One region of the Shewanella sp. S1-58-MNA-CIBAN-0166 genome, then DNA from elsewhere that is predicted to be linked to it. Evidence: predicted binding sites of a transcription regulator. Region 1 holds the regulator's gene; the other holds the start of a gene.
What was found. Region 1 encodes FliA, which starts transcription of late flagellar genes. Its sites were predicted from a motif close to CTAAAGNTNNNNNNNNNNNNGCCGATA; they were not measured.
Positions count from the first base shown of each region.

Region 1 (3,732 bases):
CGACTTATGGCAAAATAATGGGCTGTCCGGTTAAGCAAGCACATGATTTAACCGAATTAGAACAAATTTTATATCAATTTAGAAATCGTAAGTTAGTATTAATTGATACCGCAGGTATGGGACAGCGAGATATGCGCTTATATCAGCAACTGGATAATTTAACAGCAAATAGTAGGATCCCAATTCGGAGCTACTTAGTCTTATCTGCGACTGGTCAACGTCGTGTGTTACAAGATGCTGTAGAACATTTTAAACGAATTCCATTAGCGGGTGCGATTTTAACAAAGTTAGATGAATCGATATCAATTGCAGGTGCATTGAGCGTATTGATTCAAAATGAGTTACCATTAAGCTATGTTACTGACGGTCAACGTGTTCCTGAGGACATGAAAGTAGCAGATACGTTAGAGTTGGCTAAAAAGGCTCTCGCGGCGTTAAATGAAACAGAACAACAATCGTCACAAGACACAGTGTGGTCTAATGACACAGCCTATGCATTTGAGTAAAGATATGACTCGGGATCAAGCAAGTGGTTTACGTATGATGAATCAACCAAATAACGATAAAGTTAAAGTAATTGCCGTATCCGGTGGTAAAGGCGGAGTGGGTAAAACCAGTGTGTCAATTAATACTGCGGTAGCACTAGCTGAAAAAGGCAAACGCGTATTAGTGCTTGATGCCGATTTAGGTTTAGCCAACGTCGATGTCATGCTTGGGATACGTGCTGAGAAAAATTTATCTCATGTTTTGTCCGGAGATGCCGAATTAGATGACATCATTGTTCGTGGACCTAAAGGTATTGGTATTGTTCCTGCCACATCGGGTTCTCAAGCGATGGTTGAGTTGTCGCCAGCACAACATGCTGGACTTATCCGTGCATTTAGTGAAATGCGAACTCAGTTCGATATTTTAATTGTGGATACTGCTGCTGGTATATCAGACATGGTGCTGAGTTTTTCTCGTGCATCACAGGATGTATTGATAGTCGTTTGCGACGAACCAACATCAATTACTGATGCTTATGCGCTGATTAAAATTTTAAGTCGTGAACATGGTGTGTTCCACTTCAAAATTGTGGCAAATATGGTACGTAGTTTACGAGAAGGTATGGAATTATTTGCTAAACTCAGTAAAGTGACGGATAGATTTTTAGATGTTGCTTTAGAATTAGTGGCAACAATACCATTCGATGAAAATTTACGTAAAGCTGTTCGTAAGCAAAAGTTAGTTGTTGAAGCGTATCCTAAGTCGCCTTCAGCTATTGCTTATCATGGATTAGCCAATAAAATTATGACTTGGCCAGTTCCACAACAGCCAGGTGGTCATTTAGAGTTTTTTGTTGAACGTCTTGTACAACGTAAGCCGATACAAGAAGGAAGAACGAGTGAATAAAGCCGCCGCGTATACTCAGTTCGATAACAAAACGTCTATTGTTGAACAGTATGCACCGTTGGTAAAAAGAATTGCTCATCATATGCTGGCAAGATTACCAGCATCGGTGCAACTTGATGATTTATTACAAGCTGGGATGATGGGGTTACTTGAGGCCTCATCTAAATTTGATAACAGTAAAGGGGCTAAGTTTGAAACCTTTGCAGGCATCAGAATTCGTGGTGCAATGATAGATGAAATTCGACGTGGTGACTGGGTTCCGCGCTCAGTTCATCGTAATAATCGTCTAGTAGCACATGCAATTGATGAATTGGGGCAACTGCTTGGAAGAGATGCCAATGATACAGAAATTGCTGAAAAACTTGATATGTCTCTCGATGAATACCATCATATCTTAAATGATGTTTCTGTTGGTAAAATCATAGGCATAGAAGACCTTGGCGTGTCGCAAGATGTGTTAATCACAGACAACGAAACGCCAGATGAAACCTTTGACTCGCTTGCTGAAATTCAATTCCAATCTGCATTGGTTGAAGCAATTAAGACATTGCCAGAAAGAGATGCATTAGTGTTGTCGTTGTATTACGACGAAGCATTAAATTTAAAAGAAATCGGTGCCATCCTTGAAGTTAGCGAATCGCGAGTAAGCCAGATATTAAGTCAGGCAATGCTCAGATTAAAAGCGAAACTCAAGCATTGGACACAAGAATAATAACTTATCTAGAGCAAACGAGTGTCAGCTCACCGGAGGAAACCTTGGACAAGAATATGAAGATTCTTATTGTTGACGATTTTTCAACAATGAGGCGTATCATTAAGAACTTGTTGCGAGATTTGGGATTTAATAATACCCAAGAAGCAGATGATGGCTCAACAGCCCTACCTATGTTACAAAAAGGCGATTTTGATTTTGTGGTAACAGACTGGAATATGCCTGGAATGCAAGGTATTGATTTACTTAGAGCAATCCGTGCAGATGATTCGTTAAAGCATTTACCTGTGCTAATGGTAACTGCAGAAGCTAAGCGTGAACAGATTATTGCTGCAGCGCAAGCCGGTGTAAATGGTTATGTCGTAAAACCTTTTACCGCAGCTACGTTAAAAGAAAAGTTAGACAAAATCTTTGAACGACTCGCATAAGCAAGGATAAGTCATGCAGGCATCAATATCGGGGTTAATCACTCTCGAACAGGCCCAAGAACTTGTTGAATTGCTTACCTTGGGTCAACAAGATAAAGCCGATGAAATGATCAGAGAGCTTGCAACGCCATTGCAGCGTGAGCTTTTTGAAGAAGTCGGTAAACTAACTCGACAACTCCATAGTGCACTAAAAGATTTTCAAGTTGATAACCGTTTATCTGAATTAGCCAATACCGAAATACCAGATGCTAAAGAAAGATTGAACTATGTTATCGACATGACAGAACAAGCTGCAAATAAAACCATGGATGCAGTTGAAGAATGTCTACCTTTGGCCGATACCATCATTAGCAATATACAATCAGTGACGCCAATGTGGGATAAATTGATGCGTCGTGACATAGAAATGGGTGAGTTTAAGTCACTTTGTCATGATGTTCAGCAGTTTATGTTACATAGTGAAAATGATTCTAATCGTCTTCGCGAGTTATTAAATGAAATTTTGATGGCGCAAGACTTCCAAGATTTGACGGGGCAAATGATCCGTCGAGTGATTGATTTAGTTCGTGAAGTAGAAAGTAATCTGGTCTCAATGCTAACGGTATTCGGAGATCATACTACCGAATCATTGCCAACTATAAACGAAAATAAAATAGAAGCAGAAGGTCCCATCATGCATGCTGAACTGCGTGAAGATGTGGTGACAGGTCAAGATGAAGTAGACGATCTGCTATCAAGTCTGGGTTTCTAATTAGGAGTCAATTTAATGTCTTTTGATGTTGATGAAGAGATACTCCAGGACTTTTTAATTGAAGCTGGCGAGATTTTAGAGCTTCTACAGGAGCAGCTAGTTGCCCTTGAAAATAATCCTGATGACAGTGATTTACTCAATGCTATTTTCCGTGGATTCCATACTGTTAAAGGTGGGGCTGGTTTTTTAAGTCTAAAACCGATGGTTGACGTGTGTCATGAAGCTGAAAACACGTTCGATTTATTACGCACCGGTAAACGTGGCGTAAATGCAGAATTAATGGATATTATTTTGCAAGCGGTCGACGCGATTAATTCCATGTTTGCTCAAACTCAACAGGGAGAATCACAAGACCCTGCTGATTCTGCATTACTTGCTAAACTCAAATTATTAAGTTCAGGTGCGCCATTACCTTCAGAAATGTCGGCAGATGAGCCAGAACCAATTGA
Region 1 is NZ_JBEOPN010000031.1:30,667-34,398, reverse strand. It holds gene flhF (flagellar biosynthesis GTPase FlhF) at 1-506, shown strand, start outside; gene AAEY99_RS16950 (MinD/ParA family protein) at 511-1,392, shown strand; gene AAEY99_RS16945 (RNA polymerase sigma factor FliA) at 1,385-2,104, shown strand; gene cheY (chemotaxis response regulator CheY) at 2,149-2,532, shown strand; gene AAEY99_RS16935 (protein phosphatase CheZ) at 2,546-3,283, shown strand; gene AAEY99_RS16930 (chemotaxis protein CheA) at 3,299-3,732, shown strand, end outside.

Region 2 (3,732 bases), on a different contig from region 1:
ATTGCTTTTGATCACCGTATGGAAGAGTTCACTAAACGTGGTGTTGAAGTGATTGGTGTTTCTATTGATTCACAGTTTACTCATAACGCATGGCGTAACACTCCAGTAGACAAGGGTGGTATTGGCCAAGTTAAGTACACTCTAGTTGCTGATGTTAAGCACGAAATTTGTAAAGCATACGACGTAGAGCATCCAGAAGCTGGTGTGGCTTTCCGTGGTTCTTTCTTAGTAGACAAAGAAGGCCAAGTTCGTCACCAAGTGGTTAACGATTTACCACTAGGCCGTAACGTTGATGAAATGATCCGTATGATTGACGCACTTCAGTTCCATGAAGAGCACGGTGAAGTTTGTCCAGCGGGCTGGTCAAAAGGCGAAAAAGGTATGACTGCAAGCACTGAAGGTGTTGCTGCATATCTAAAAGATAATTCTGACAAGCTATAATCTAGCAAGTCAGAGATAATAAAAAAGCTGCTTCGGCAGCTTTTTTATTGGATAAAATTAATACTTTGTTATCGCACTAGCTGAGTGTAGATGGCTGGCATGAGATCAAAGGGCTGAGTATTCATTATTCGCTTGCTGAGTCGGTATCATCTTCCACAGCCGCTAATGGCCAACCACCCAATGCTTTCCATCGATTGACTATAAGGCAAAATAGTTCGGCGGTACGTTCGGTATCATATAATGCTGAATGGGCTTCATTGTTGTCGAAATCGATCCCTGCCATTTTACAGGCTTTAGCTAATACTGTGTGTCCAATAGCCAGGCCTGCAAGTGTCGCGGTATCAAAGCTAGCAAAAGGATGAAAAGGAGAACGTTTTAAACCATTTCGTTCAATAGCCTTGTTAACAAAACCTAAATCAAAAGCGGCATTGTGCGCGACAATGATACTGCGATGACAATCTGCTGCTTTTTGGGCTTTTTTTACTTCTTTAAAAATCTCTAAAAAAGCGACTTTTTCGTCTACTGCACCACGAAGTGGATTAGTGGGGTCTATACCATTAAAAGCTAAAGCTGCAGGCTCTAAGTTCGCGCCTTCAAAAGGCTCAATATGAAAATGAAGGGTTCTATCAAGTACAATGATCCCATCACTATTCATTTTTAGTAAGCTGACGGCAATTTCAAGCAACGCATCGGTATTAGCATTAAACCCAGCAGTTTCGACATCGATAACAACAGGGAAATAACCACGAAATCGGTGTTTAAACTTATTAGCGTCGCAAATATCAGTCATTACAGTTTTTATCCTCAATAGCTATCATTCATCGGTGCAAATGATATAAGCCGAGTATTATGCGCAAACTCAAGCGCAGTGTCATGTTTGATTGTGGTTTTTATCATCGATTAAACATGATTGTTTACTAAAGGAACTGACTTTATGGCCGATAGAACAAATGTAATCGGGTATAAAGGGTGGTTTTATGTGGCGAAAACTGATGGTCCTCACAAGTTTGTGTCTTTGCTCAACGGCTAATGCCGATTTGAGGCACTACGTTGCGTCACTGGAAAACTCAGCATGGCGTATCGGTGAGAACAATCCGATAGAATGCCGTCTTGAACATGATATTCCTGACTATGGGCGTGCTGTGTTTACCAGTAATGCCGGTAAAGAGCTAAATTTACATTTTACGTTAGATATGTGGTTAAAACCTGATTCGGTGACCAACGCGACATTAATTAGTCGAGCCCCTAGTTGGCGTCCTGGACACAATTCTAAAGAAATCACTCAACTGACTTACAATAAGCAATTTAATGGTGAAGTACCCAAAAAAGCCGCTTGGTCGATGTTGAATGAGTTGAGTCAAGGAATGGAGCCCACGTTTTATTATGCGGATTGGTATAATCAAAACGCTAAAATTGCCGTGGGATTGTCGTCAGCTAATTTTGGCGGTAAATACCGTGAATTTCGCGCCTGCTTGGCTAATTTACTGCCTTACAGTTTTGATGATATTGCTTTTACAGTGTTAAATTACCAAGAAGGTGGGGTAGAGCTGACTCGTTTTTCTACCCAACAATTACAGAAAATACAGCGTTATTTGTCTTATGACCCTGAAGTCGAGCTTGTACTGATTGATGCTTACACCGACAGTTACGGTGGACGCTCGGTTAACCAAAAGGTGTCAGATAAACGTGCGGACTCAGTGAAAGATATTCTCATTGCTAGTGGTATTCCTAAGGATCGGATTCATACATCGGGTCATGGTGAAAAACGCCATGTAACAGGCAATGATCTTGCAGAAGAACGTAAGATGAACCGCAGAGTCGTGATTAAAATAACCAAGCCTATATAAACCCATTCATGTATCACTCACTGCTCAGCCATGGGCAGTAGTCCTTATTACTGGATATGATTGAGATATCAATTTACTTGAGTCACGATGTTGCTAGTAACTTGAGTCAGCTATTTTTCTAATAAATAGTATTGATACGACAGCCAAAGTCTCCCTGTGTTTATCAGTCTGCTTTACTCGGCATTTATTCAACATTCGTAACACTAAATTGAGCCAAATCGACAATACTCTTTTATAAATGAACCATCGTTCCTTTAAGAGCCTAATCAATAAAACATGTAAGGGTATTTTGCGTGGTGATCATTTGAAAGGGTTCAACCTATCAGTAGCGCTCGAATTTACAATTTTTTTCGCAACGCTTCTCATTTGGGTTTATAAAGATGCTAAAAAAAAGGTAAAAAAAACCCACTTAATCCAAGTGGGCTAAATAATTTGCAATCAACAAATTTAAGGAAGGAAGTCAAGCATAAGAACTAGGGATAACTGAGGTATTGGGTTACATCAGTTTGGAGTTCTTGGTTTTCAACATCTGAATCAGATGTGTCCTGAAAACGAGGCAATAATAGAATGTATACACTAATCTGACAAACTAGAAAAATTAAGCGTTAGCATTAGTAAAACTAATGCTTTGTGGCTGTGGTGATATGTTATTTATACTCTAATCGTCTTATATAGCGCTTTATTAGGTTATTACTTATATTTTATGCATAACTATTCGGATTAGTTAATTAGGCAACAATAATATTTAACAAATAGTATATATCCCGTCATGCTGTAAAGTCAGCTTACTCCTTTTAATATGTTAAATATTACTCTACACCACTATGGATATGATTATTCTATCCATATTTAAGGTGGGATTTTACGGTTATCTCTTCTTGATGTTTAACACACAGCATATGGTCATCAAGACGAGTAAGATAATGCTATTAACTTAACAATTGATAATGTATTTGCTAAAAAGAGGTTGCTGAATTTTACCGGCTTAACATTTATTCACGTTTACATTTTGCAAAGTGTGCGATGGTAAGGGGGATTCGCAGTTTACTTTTACCTGATTATTGTCTTTTTGTGAGTTTTAGGCCGTAAAAGTAGGCTGTTGTTACCAGGAACAATTCTATTTATATGACATGTTTTGTTTAATAAATTGTTAAATTTTTGGGTAAACACATTAATAAAGCTTCATCTCTTACAGTTCCTGAGGTTTTTAGTGTGTTTTAGCGCATTTTGAGCAAAATAAAGTCTGCTTTTCCCTCGGTACAATATTCACAAGCGTGTTGGTACTCGGTATAGTAAGCCAACTTTTACAACCTAAAAATTGATGTTCAGATTATGTTTGTTTGGCCTATTTCAATCTATTACGAAGATACCGATGCCGGCGGTGTTGTGTACCATTCGAATTACTTAAAATTTTTTGAACGAGCCCGAACGCAATGGTTAAAAG
Region 2 is NZ_JBEOPN010000024.1:5,507-9,238, reverse strand. It holds gene AAEY99_RS14595 (peroxiredoxin) at 1-441, shown strand, start outside; gene rnt (ribonuclease T) at 566-1,231, opposite strand; gene AAEY99_RS14585 (flagellar protein MotY) at 1,419-2,288, shown strand; gene ybgC (tol-pal system-associated acyl-CoA thioesterase) at 3,618-3,732, shown strand, end outside.
Region 2: AAEY99_RS14585 (flagellar protein MotY) is a predicted target of FliA. The motif match lies at 1,359-1,385, and genes of this name have one in related genera.